4 regions of the Alteromonas sp. MmMcT2-2 genome follow, and region 2 is predicted to be linked to each of the others. Evidence: predicted binding sites of a transcription regulator. Region 2 holds the regulator's gene; each other region holds the start of a gene.
What was found. The regulator FliA, encoded in region 2, starts transcription of late flagellar genes. The targets are predictions, from matches to a motif close to CTAAAGNTNNNNNNNNNNNNGCCGATA.
Positions count from the first base shown of each region.

Region 1 (3,184 bases), on a different contig from region 2:
CTTTATGCTAATTCTCCCTTAAAAATCCATTAGTTATGCGGCGTTTTATCTTTACCTTACGGCAACACTTTACCGCCTATCGGCAAAATATCGTAATTTATCCTAAAGGGAATCTGTTTGATGTCGATACAAATTCTGAGAGAGCCAGTTCATCAATTACCCCTCAGGTTTTGATGACTACTTATACTAAAATTTCGGTTAGCCCGATTGCCAGCCGTCGCTGGATCAAAATGTAGGAGAGACAACATGTCTTTATTTGTCAACACCAACGTATCTTCATTGAATGCCCAGCGTCAGCTTTTTGATGTTGGAAATTCACTAAGTACTTCTTTTGAACGCCTATCTTCAGGCTTCCGCATCAACAGTGCTGCCGATGATGCTGCAGGCCTGCAAATTTCAGATCGTTTAACTTCACAAATTCAAGGGTTAGATCAGGCGAGACGAAATGCTAACGATGGTATTTCAGTTGCACAAACTGCGGAAGGTGCGTTACAAGAGACCACGAATGCACTTCAGCGTATCCGTACTCTTGCCGTTCAGGCACAAAATGGGATCAATAGCACTGCTGACAGAGTGGCTTTGAATGAAGAAGTCACCGCACTTAAAGATGAAATCACACGGATCAGCACAGATACTGAGTTTGGTGGTTTAACGATACTGAGTGGAAGTTTCAACGCTAGTTTCTTAGTTGGTGCCAATGAAAATCAGACAATTGATGTGGCAATCGGAGGAGGTACTGGTTTTAGTGCCGCTAACCTATCGTTGGCAGCCGATGTAACACCGAAATCTTAGCAATATATCAGAGAATGTGTCTGCAGCACGTGCACAAATAAGAGATACCGATTTTGCTGCTGAGACCGCTAACTTAACCAGAAACCAGATCATTCAGCAAGCGAGCACAACCGTGCTGTCTCAGGCTAACCAGAGACCTCAAGCGGCGCTATCACTTCTAGGTTAACAATCCCCATAAGTCATGCTAGGAGGTAGTGCTCTAGCAAAAGAAGGTCAGTAGTATGTACTGGCCTTTTTCTATAAGTTATCGATTATACTGATAGCCCGACATAGTCGGCCATATTAATAAGATGTGGGTATTCGTCGCTTCTCCCCCCAAAACCACATCGACTCCAGCTCCCAACCCTGTCTAAGTAAAAAAGTGTATTTTTTTATAAAAAAAGCTCAAGCAATCTCACTTGTCGGACGATAACTATCACAAAGGGGAGATAAAGTTACATATTTCTTATCAAGGTTCAAAAGATAAGGTTAATGTTTATTTTTCTACTTCTTTTTATTACTTTTTTGATTTTTTATTTTCGTTAAAAAACAAATGTTTAAGGTTTTATGTTTTTCAGTATAAGAACATCTAAAGTAATTTTTTGAAAAGCCGATGAATAAAAAGAGTCGATGATTCGCGCTAAGTCTGCTAACTGGCGAGAGTGAAGCCAGGAGGTAGTGAGAGGTTTGATGTCTGAGTACACAAACTCACCAGCTAGCAAAGAGAATAATATTCTCTTTTTAGCAAGCTCTATTGGTAGTGTGCCAATAGAACGTCAGAATATTCTGACATTAAATTTGAAGCATGAATCATACCAAAAAGATTGCGCAAAATAATAATAATAGCGTTAATATTTTAAATAGTTAGGAGAAGAAAATGAGTCTGTTCGTAAATACTAATGTTTCGTCACTAAACGCACAGCGTCAATTGTTTACATCAGGGAATAACTTAAGTACGGCGTTTGAAAGACTGTCATCAGGTTTTCGTATTAATAGTGCAGCAGACGATGCCGCTGGTTTACAAATTTCTGATAGACTTACTTCGCAAATACAGGGGCTGGATCAGGCACAGCGTAATGCTAATGATGGCATATCCCTCGCACAAACGGCTGAGGGCGCATTACAAGAAACTACTAACGCACTTCAACGCATTCGTACTTTGGCTATTCAAGCGCAAAATGGCATTAATAATACTGCTGATAGAGTTGCTTTGAATCAGGAAGTAACTGCACTCAAAGATGAGATTACGCGGATTAGCACAGATACCGAGTTTGGTGGTTTAACGATACTAAGTGGAAGTTTCAATGCTACTTTCTTAGTCGGTGCCAATGAAAATCAGACAATTGACGTTGGTATTGGGGGAGGAACTGGTTTTAGTGCAGCTAATCTATCGTTGACAGACGATGTAACAACATCCGCTGGTGCTAGTGCCCTTATGACGAACGTAGATAATGCTATATCTAGAATAGGTTCAACGAGAGCTGAATTAGGCGCGGTACAAAATAGGTTTCAATCTACAATAAGAAATTTGGCTAATATTTCGGAAAACGTTTCATCGGCAAGAGCGCGTATTAGAGACACTGACTTTGCCGCAGAAACGGCAGAATTGACCCGTAATCAGATATTACAACAAGCTACGACGACAATATTGTCTCAGGCTAATCAGCGTCCCCAAGCTGCATTATCTTTATTAGGCGGTTAATAAGGTAGGCATCTAAAATAATGAAAAGAAGTTGAGAGGTCGTTCCTAATTGAAAATGACGGCCATAAAGGCCGTCATCATACAAAATAGCCTACTAACATAAATCAGAAGTTTTGGTTGAGAGGCCAGCTCATCATAATAAATATTTGTTTGTAGACTTAAACAGAGTTTGCTCAATCTCCTAACTAGAGCAATTTGGCCGGGACATCATGTCTCGGTTTTTTTAATTGTTACCGAAATACCCTGCCAAACGAAAATTTAGTTGAGCATCAACCGCTTCAAATAGAATCTAGCAAAATACGCACCACTTCGACTTAAAATCGGTGGCGTAATATCATCTGCCCGTTCAAAAAAGCAAGTACCGATAATAGTGTAGGTATCTATTGTTGCTCTCTATAAAAAACACTCTATAAAAAACATACGTTAGCGTAAAGCCACACCTATCGAATCTTGAATGTGTTACTCGACTCATAATGAACATTTATTACTCGTAATAACCCCCTTAAAAATCAGTGAGGTAAGAGTTGATTAGAAAAATAACAAAAAAATGCTAAAGAAGTTGAGAGCGGTGTCGATAACATTGTTGAGGGGTAATTCGCTTTACTTTTAAACGGGAGTTGGGACGGAGTAGTGACCGAGTCAACTCAAACTGAAAGGATTTGACAACGCGAAGTCGTATGTCAGGTCGCCAGGAGGTAATTTATGTCTTTA
Region 1 is NZ_JAKRFA010000081.1:564-3,747, forward strand. It holds partial or broken gene MHM99_RS20390 (flagellin) at 247-958, shown strand; gene MHM99_RS20395 (flagellin) at 1,649-2,473, shown strand; gene MHM99_RS20400 (flagellin) at 3,176-3,184, shown strand, end outside.
Region 1: MHM99_RS20395 (flagellin) is a predicted target of FliA. The motif match lies at 1,361-1,387, and genes of this name have one in related genera.

Region 2 (3,184 bases):
GCGACTTAGTTTGTGTAATAAGTCTACTAGGTGTGCATCTGCTGGCTCTAATGGATCCCGAGCTTTCACTCGTTCAAACATTTCAACCACCACATCTGTGGCTTGCAGAATAATATCCATCAGTTCAGGGGTTAGTGTTCGTTGACCGTTACGCATTACGTCAAAGACGTTTTCCGCACCGTGACAAATTTCTACTAACTCGGTAAGAGACAGGAACCCTGCTCCCCCTTTAACTGTGTGATAACCACGGAAAATTGCATTTAGCAAATCCGCATCTTCAGGATTGTTCTCAAGATCAACGAGCTGTTCTTGTAATTGTTCAAGTATCTCTCCAGCCTCAACTAGAAAGTCCTGTAATATATCCTCGTCAACATCAAACGACATGCGCCCGCTCCCCTAAAAACCTAAGCTAGACAGAAGATCATCTACATCATCTTGGCCTGACACGACGTCGTCGCGCTTATCGGCATCAATGATAGGGCCTTCTGCCTCTACACCATCAACCTTATCGGCCTTAACGCTAGATGGTTTAGTTTGTTCTGCACCGTCGCGTTCACCAAACATGGTAAGCATGTTAACTAAGCTGTCTTCCACTTCTTTAACCAAGTCGATAACGCGGCGAATAACCTGACCAGTTAAGTCTTGATAACCTTGAGCCATCAATACTTCTGTAAGTAACTGTGTAAGTTTAGCTGACTGTGCCGAACCTTCTTCCAACAATTCGTCTAAGTCTGCGCATAAAGCCTTGAATTCACCCAACTCTATTTGGCGATTCATCAGCTTCTTCCACTCAGGCATAACCTTTTCGATGCGCGCCGACAGCATTTCAGCTATAGGCATGCTCGCTTCAACGGCATCCATAGTAGTATTAGCAGCTTTTTCAGTTTCTTCAATTACGTAGGTTAGGCGGGATTGTGCATCGGGAATATCATCGGTCGCGAGATTTTTAATGCGGTCGTCTATTTGGAAATTATTCAGCGCGTCATGGAGCTGACGCGTCAGTTTCCCTACTTCAGCAAATAACTCAACGTTTTCTTTCATTGAGGCCGCTTCTAGTAGGGCATTGGCTGAAGCGTTGTCACCCTCTTCAAGGTAGGTGACAAGCTGTTTTGCTTCTTCCAACGAAATTGGAACGTTTACATTCGTTGACATCCAGTAAACCTCATTTCTCTGGTGAGCGTCTGGATCAACCTAAACGTTCGAATATTTTATCTAATTTTTCTTTAAGTGTTGCTGCAGTGAACGGCTTAACAACGTAGCCATTAACACCTGCTTGCGCGGCGGCAACAATTTGCTCTTTCTTCGCTTCAGCAGTAACCATAAGTACTGGTAGGTGCTTGAGCTTGTCATCGGCTCTAATCGCGCGAAGCAAGTCAATACCCTGCATTCCAGGCATGTTCCAATCGGTAACTACGAAATCGAAATCACCTTGCTGCAACATAGGCAATGCAGTACTTCCGTCATCCGCTTCCTGGATGTTGGAAAAACCCAAATCTTTAAGTAGGTTTTTGATGATACGTCTCATGGTAGAAAAATCATCGACCACGAGAATTTTCATGCTTTTGTCCAAAATAGCCTCCAGTGAGGGGTTAATTGTTATTAATTTCTATTCTTCGTCAGCTTGCCACGACTTCATTCGTGATTTGAGTTTTAACATGGCCTGACTGTGAATTTGACTGACTCTCGATTCACTTACATCAAGAACCTCACCAATTTCTCTTAGGTTCAGCTCTTCATCATAATACAGCGAAAGTACAATCGCTTCTCTTTCAGGTAATGTCGTAATTGCATGGGCAAGCGCTTTTTGGAAAGCGCCTTGCATCAAATCTTCCAGTGGTGCGTCGCTACCTCGATTTTGCTCTGTCGAAATAACATCTTCTGACACACCTAAATCTTCAATACCTACCAGCTTTCCGGCATTTACTTCATTAAGCATTTGGTGATAGTCCTGCAAGCTTACATTAAGCTTATCAGCAATATCAGAATCTCTAGCATCTCGGCCTGTTTCGCTTTCTACTTGCGAAATTGCTTCAGTGATCGCTCGGCCATTTCGGTGGACTGAACGCGGTGTCCAATCCCCTTTGCGAATTTCATCTAGCATAGCACCGCGAATGCGAATACCGGCAAACGTTTCAAAGCTGGCTCCTTTTGAACCATCAAAGTTTCGCGCGGCTTCTAATAATCCAATCATGCCTGATTGAATTAAATCGTTTACAAGAACACTAGCAGGCAATCGCGCTATCAAGTGATGCGCTATACGCTTAACCAATGGCGCATGTCTTTCGACTAACTGCGCTTTATCGGTTTGTTGTTGATACGCGGCTGCCTTGCTGTTCAACGCTGACTTCCTACGGCTTTTTCTGCGACTAATTGTTCAATGAAAAACTCTAAATGGCCACCTGGCTGCGCTGGAATAGGCCATGTTAAGGCTTTACTTGCCAACTGTGTTATTGCAACGGCTGCCGGTGAACCTGGGTAAGCATCGACAATGGCTGTTTGTTTACGCACTGCTTTACGAATGTTCTCGTCAAACGGTACAGTCGCCACTAATTCTAGTGCAACATCTAAAAAACGCCCTGTCACTTTGCTTAATTTACTAAATAGCTCTTGGCCTTCTCGCACGTCGCGCACCATATTAGCCACAACTTTGAAGCGGAAAACACCGTGCTCTCTATTCAGAATTTTTATCAATGCATACGCATCTGTCAATGAAGTAGGCTCGTCACACACAACGACCATGATGTCTTGTGAGGCTTTTGAAAAGCTCAACACCATGTCTGAAATACCTGCCGCTGTATCAACGATAAGTACGTCAATTTGCGAGCGTAGCTCACTAAATGCACGAATTAGGCCCGCGTGTTGCGTTGGCGACAATTCTGCCATCGACTGCGTACCTGATGTGGCAGGGGCAATCTTTATTCCGTGCGGACCGGTCACTAATACTTCATCAAGTGTACATTCGCCGGAAAGCACGTGGGATAAGTTTTTCTCAACACGCAAACCTAACATAACGTCTACGTTAGCAAGACCGAGGTCCGCATCGAGAACCATTACACGTTTACCTTGCTTCGCCATGGCGATAGCGGTGTTCAATGTAATGTTTGTTTTACCTACGCCACCTTTGCCACCGGTGACGGCGATTACTTTGATTAACCGTGATTGCTTCATTTTTCTTAAGCTACTC
Region 2 is NZ_JAKRFA010000007.1:101,473-104,656, forward strand. It holds gene MHM99_RS06415 (chemotaxis protein CheA) at 1-384, opposite strand, end outside; gene MHM99_RS06420 (protein phosphatase CheZ) at 397-1,152, opposite strand; gene cheY (chemotaxis response regulator CheY) at 1,187-1,570, opposite strand; gene MHM99_RS06430 (RNA polymerase sigma factor FliA) at 1,607-2,338, opposite strand; gene MHM99_RS06435 (MinD/ParA family protein) at 2,335-3,184, opposite strand, start outside.

Region 3 (3,184 bases), on a different contig from region 2:
GTCCTTTCTAATTTCTTCAATTTTAGATTCTGAAAGTTGAGTGCTCACTCGCTTTCCTTATTTCAACTGCAATAAGCACGAGTGTAACGCCCTTCTTTCTAGCTGTCTACGCCTGATTTTCTTTTGCTTTAAGTGCGCGTAAACGTTGAGCTTCTGCTTTTTCCTGACGCTTTTGTTCCATGGTCAAACGCGCTTCCGTTCCTACGTGCTCTTGTTGACGCTCTTTTGCCAGCTGAACCTGTTTTTCACGTTCTCTAAAGCGAGCAATTTGATCGTCGGTATGGGTACCAAAGCAGTGTGGGCAGCTAACACCCGGCTCATACTTATCACTCTGCTTGTCTTCTTCAGTAATTGGAAGTCTGCACGCGTAGCACTGCTCATAATGGCTTTTCTCTAAGTCGTGGTTAACTGCAACGCGATTATCGAATACAAAGCAATCGCCTTCCCACAACGACTCTTCTTTCGGTACATCTTCAAGGTACTGTAGAATACCGCCTTCTAAGTGATAAACCTCGTCAAACCCCTGCTCTTTCAAGTAAGCCGTCGATTTTTCACAGCGAATACCACCGGTGCAGAACATAGCCACTTTTTTATTTTTTGACGGGTCGAGCTCTTTCGCTACGTATTCAGGAAACTCACGAAACGTTTCGGTTTTAGGGTCGATAGCGTGTTTGAACGTACCAATTTCAATTTCATAACCGTTTCGCGTGTCAATAACCGTAACATCTGGGTCGCTAATAAGTGCGTTCCAGTCTTTAGGTTTTACGTAAGTACCAACGGTTTTGCGAGGGTCGATACCCTCAACGCCCATGGTCACAATTTCTTTTTTCAGTTTTACCTTGGTGCGATAGAACGGCTGTTCATCGTGAAGAGACTCTTTGCAAGAAATAGGATTAATACGCTCGTCGCTGTTTAAATAAGCAAGTAATGCGTCGATACCTTCGCGAGTACCAGAAACCGTACCGTTTATCCCTTCGTGGGCAAGAAGAAGTGTACCTTTAATGCCATTAGCTTCCATTGTTTCGAGAAGCGGGTGGCGGATTTCTTTGAAGTTTTCAAGCGCAACAAATTTATACATTGCGCATACAATATATTTAGACATATTTTAACCTTTGCTGATTGGAGCGTAAGACCAGTGCAAAAATGCGGCGCGCAATATAACAAAAAGGAATTATAAAAACTAGGGCGGATACGAATTAGCGCTCCTCCGTCAACCCAAACTTAGTCCGCAACAACGAATTGAAAAAACTGCTATGCAATATTCTCAAAAGATGTGAAGTGTGACGAATTTTCTTGTTGTGAATGGAATTCTTTATCTTGTGATGAAAGGATATCGTATAGCAGCGTATTATCTTCCTTCACGGTGTTAGTGTATTCCTTTTTCAACCGCTTTTGTGTTGCCAAACTACAATTATCTACTACATCGTCGGGTAGACGTTTAGCATCATCAGTTTGTGAAAGTGGAGAGGGATTCATACTTAAATATAACCTTGCTGCCGCATAGTCTTGAGATACTAACTCAGACAAAACGCGCATTCTGCCCCATTCGCTTTCATTAGCAGCTAGCGATGGCCTTCTATAATAATTTAACGATGCAAGCTTGGATTCGATGCTGCTTTTATCATCAGATTCTGACGCTACCGCTTCAATTTCAAATGGCTCGGCAACACTATGTTGCTGCATAGCAAGATATAAAGAGAACAACGCTCCCTGCGCAGATGCTTTAGCAAGCACACCACTGCGCTCCCAGTATATACTGGGGTCAATAGGTATTTGCTCACGAGCTTCGACAGTTTCTTGCGACATTCTTATTTACAACTTCATATGTATACTTATGTTTTCGGCAAGATAATGTTTTTCTTAAGCTTATTATCTAAAATTAGATATACTCCTATAAAGTAATCGCGCGCTCATTCATGGATTTGAAATGCAATTTAGCAACAAACAAGTACTGATTGTTGAAGACCAACGCCCTTTCCTTCTTTTATTAAAGGGGCTGATGCATTCGATGGGCGCATCTGATGTAGTTACGAAGTCATCTGCTGAACAAGCGGTATCACTATGTAAAAAGCATAAGTTTGATATTGTCATTTGTGATCTACATTTGGGAGCTGACAACAAAAATGGCTATGAGCTCATTGAAGAGTTGCGCACTCGAAGGCTTATCAGTCCCACATCGGTGTTCATTCTGATAAGCGCAGATAGCGCTCGACCGATAGTGTTGGGCAGTATTGAACGTAGACCCGATGATTTTTTAATTAAGCCCTTTTCTCAAGTTCAGCTGAAATCTCGTATTGTTCGTGCGTGGCAGAAAAGACAGTTTCTCCAGCAAGCGTTTAGTCTCGTTGAACAGGGTGAAATAAACAGTGCGATCGACCATATCGAAGCGTTACTTGACTCCCCTTCCCACTATAAAGGTCACTGTGAACAGCTATTAGTCGAGCTATACTGGCGTATAAAGCAACCCGATAAATCGCTAGATGTGTTACGTGACTACATTGACGGAAAACCCGTGCTGTGGGCACAAATAGCTATTGGAAAAACTTACTTGCTTTTAAAGGAATATGAGAAAGCGATTTCAATTGCCAAGAGAACGCTAAAGCGTAACCGGTTCAATGCAGACGCCCACGATATTCTTGCGCAAGCACACCAAGCCACCACAGCTGGCGACAAAGCACTAGATGCAATAAAAGAAGCAATAAAACTGTCACCCTACTCCTTACCCAGGCATTTCAAAGCCTGTGAAATAGGTCGGCAAAATGACGATTTAGTGCTGGCAGCGAGTTCAAGCCAAGCGATCTGGGATTTATCAAAACGAACCGTTCACAAAACAAGTTTACACTGGTGCGGTATTATCCGAAGCCTTTTAGATGTCGCAGAGTTTGCAGACGACAAGCGCCAGCGCAATAAGTATCAGCAAGAAGCATTACTTACCCTGCAACGAGGAAAGTTTGATGAACATCTTCAAAAAATGGACAGAGATTTTGACGTAGATATATTTGGCACAATCGTCAACGCTAGAATTAGCGCTATAGACGGCAAACTGATTGATGCCAAACGCCACTTAACAACGTCACAAACGCTTCTTGATGATAAGTACACGGAAGTTCCTACCGCGTTTATTCCTGACAGTATTAACGTTATGTATAAACTGGGTGAGTTTGATGATGCGCTACAGTTGAAT
Region 3 is NZ_JAKRFA010000020.1:63,228-66,411, forward strand. It holds gene MHM99_RS12815 (EF-hand domain-containing protein) at 1-48, opposite strand, end outside; gene MHM99_RS12820 (rhodanese-related sulfurtransferase) at 107-1,102, opposite strand; gene MHM99_RS12825 (VC2046/SO_2500 family protein) at 1,252-1,806, opposite strand; gene MHM99_RS12830 (response regulator) at 1,928-3,184, shown strand, end outside.
Region 3: MHM99_RS12825 (VC2046/SO_2500 family protein) is a predicted target of FliA. The motif match lies at 1,839-1,865, and genes of this name have one in related genera.

Region 4 (3,184 bases), on a different contig from region 2:
TGAGGCAATAGCAATAAGCAAACCGACTAATGCAACATAAAACAAATCTTGGTCTGCAGTGAGTTGAGACATCACTAAACACAGCAAAACTACACAGCCTTGCATAGCGAAAATCCAACCTCGTCGTTGACCTAATAGTGGGGGCTTGATTTTGTCGACAAGCGGAGACCAGAGGAAATTAAAAGAGTATGTCGCGAAAATAATGCCGAATAAGCCGATGGCCGAGCGAGACAAACCTTCATCTTTGAGCCAAGCAGATAGCACTGAACCAATCATGATCCAAGGGAAGCCACTGGAAATGCCGAAAAGAAATATACTGAGGTATCGTTTGTCGTTAAACGTTTTTAAAGCGTTGAGCAAAACTGCGGCCTTAGGCAAGAATACAAAAGCATATTGAGCCATGAACCACAGTGAGAAGCAATAACGCGTTGAAGTGAAAGTTTTACTATGGACGAATGCCTACGCAGTCGAGTGGGCAATGACCCAAACCTTCAAGGAAATTCACGCAGTTATTTAGTTCATCTACAAGAAACTGGTCGTTAATTAGCTTATCTTCATTCCAATAATGCACTTGGTGAAGTAAATGCCAAAAAACTCGTTCTTTTTGTGTGTAGGGCTGCGTTAAGGTGTAATCAATTTGCCCCCATTCTTCCATACTATCCCAAAAGAATAGCTCGATCTCCTCGATAGGAAGCTCTCCTTGCCAAAATGCTCTCAAATAGAAACACAGCTGCTTTGCTTTGTTATCTACGAAATCTTGAACACTCACAAGTAACTCAACCGTTTATGTTTGCTAAAAGTATTATAGTTCATAACAATCTTACTGCTTAGGACAGAGGCTTGCTATTTACACCATTAAATTTAGGTAATTGTTTTGGATACTAATTTAGCGTAATCGGTAAATTATCGAATTACCAGCCTAGGTGGCGAGTCCAACCAATAGTACTATTTGCAACTATCTGAATATGAGGGGGTTTCTGAAACTCCTTTATACTAAAGGCTAATAAATTGCTGGGGATAATTATTTGCCGATAGTGCATTTTTAGTGCGTTTTTTGCGCTAATCTTTCGTTTTTGCGTGGTACTGTTCGCCCAATCGTTAAATCCACTTAGTGACAGATCCAATATTGGAAAGCTGGACTGCGCTATATTATCTATAACTAATGTATTCGTTGATTCTTCTGGCCAAAAAGGTGAAATGGCTACGAAAGTGTCTGGATGAAGTTGAGGCTGTTGCTCTACGACGGACAAGTAAGTTGTGGCCAGCATGCCTTGTGCAATGACCATACGGTAGCCTGAATTGTCTTGTAAATAATTATTCAATGCATTGAGTTGTAAACTCAGTGCTGAAGTTGCTGATTCGAAATTGAGATACTGCGTAAGTTGATTACTTCTGGGGTGGATATTTTGGGCTGACATAGACGTAGTTTCAGAGTCTGATATGTCGGTGTTTGTAGATTCAGCAGGTAGGTTCTGCTGGGAAGTGACATTGACCGGCAAATTAAACGGACTTATCACTACATTCCAGCCTTTTTCTGCAAGCATGTTGGCAAGGCTATTTCCCTGCGCGAGCGTAAGGCTAGAGGGAAAAGGCTCGGTGAGTATGATAGCCACACCCAAAGGTAATGGTGTTTGCGCTTCAATTTCAATAATTGGGGATTCAACTTCTCCAATCATCAAAGGTTTCACTTCTCCAGGCAGATAGGCGTGACTAACATCTGTGAAAAAGTCACAGTGAGCTGTCATAGGCAATAGCGAAACAATAACAGCAAATGTTAAAAGGAGAGCGTGCCTTTTCATAAAATGTGGTTTGCCTTTACCTTAATCTGGATCTATTCAGCTTTGACAGCATCAAATTAATTCGTACATCAAGCGTATACGAAGGTTATCGGCAGGGTGCGTTAAAACTAAAATGGAGTCTATTGATAAAGTTGAGTAGCGTTAGAACGCTACTCAATACTTTCTGAGAGCGGCTTTGGGCAAAACGGACTAAAAGGGATGGCGACATTAAAGTGCAGCCAATGCCCAAGTGTCGGGTGCGAAAGACTCAAGCTTTCAGCATGAAGCTGTAAACGAGGCGCCATGGATAACGCTTCTTCATGGGCATAGAGTCTATCTCCCAAAATAGGGTGACCCAAAGCAAGCATATGTACTCGCAGTTGGTGAGAGCGACCGGTAATAGGATAAAGGGCAACGAGAGAATAGGGTCGCTCTTTTTCATCCAGTGTGCGCTCAATGACGTCAAAGTGCGTTACGGCTTTTTTACCGCGCTCGAAGTCTACCATTTGCTTTGGCCTGTTTGGCCAGTCGCAAATAAGGGGAAGGTTAACCTCTCCGCTGTCTTGTTCTACATGCCCATGAACACGTGCGAAGTAGCGCTTTTTAGTTTGACGTAACTCAAACTGTTTCGAGATATGGCGATGGCTATCTTTATTAAGCGCCAGCACCAAAATACCCGAAGTCGCCATGTCTAAGCGATGCACTACTGTGGCGGTGGGGTACACACGGTTCACCCGGCTAATCAGCGAGTCGCGGTGCTCTAATGCTTTGCCCGGAACGCTCAATAGCCCGCTAGGTTTATGCGCAACCACCATGTCCTCATCTTGATACAAAATATCAAGATAAGGTGTCATCGGTGGGTTATAAACAAAACTTGGGTTCGCCATTATGTACTCGTTACTTCACAGTCGCTTTTGAATGTTTAACCTTTCGAGGTTACGGGTTATTTACCACAATACGAATGGCGTCCAGCTGAACATCTGCATCCTGAATTACTTTATCAAGGGCGCTCATTTGCGTTTCAATAAACTCTATTTCGCTGTCACGTACTGCAGGGTTACGTTTTTGAAGATCGCGTAAGCGCTGTATTTCTTCGTTAAGCGTGCTGTGCATGCTGTTAAGTGCGTCGTGTTGCTTTTGGTTGGCTTGCTGATGGGCAAGCTTACGCGCCTTTTCAATGGCAAGCTCAAGCGGCTGTTGCAAGGCTTTTAGAAGTTGAGCCGAGATCTTACGTCCAATTTTACGCTTAACGTCGAAGCTCAATTCAGACGGGTTTCCTTGCGCATCTAAACACACTCGCACGGGCGTTTGAGGTAAGAAGCGACCCAACTGAAGCGCTTTAGGCGCTTGCGCTTGCAGCACAAACAACGCCTCAACCCAATAAGCGCCTTTTGGCAAAGACGGCT
Region 4 is NZ_JAKRFA010000002.1:43,318-46,501, reverse strand. It holds gene MHM99_RS02360 (MFS transporter) at 1-402, opposite strand, end outside; gene MHM99_RS02355 (hypothetical protein) at 446-769, opposite strand; gene MHM99_RS02350 (DUF3530 family protein) at 912-1,799, opposite strand; gene rluA (bifunctional tRNA pseudouridine(32) synthase/23S rRNA pseudouridine(746) synthase RluA) at 1,949-2,665, opposite strand; gene rapA (RNA polymerase-associated protein RapA) at 2,715-3,184, opposite strand, start outside.
Region 4: MHM99_RS02350 (DUF3530 family protein) is a predicted target of FliA. The motif match lies at 1,886-1,912, and genes of this name have one in related genera.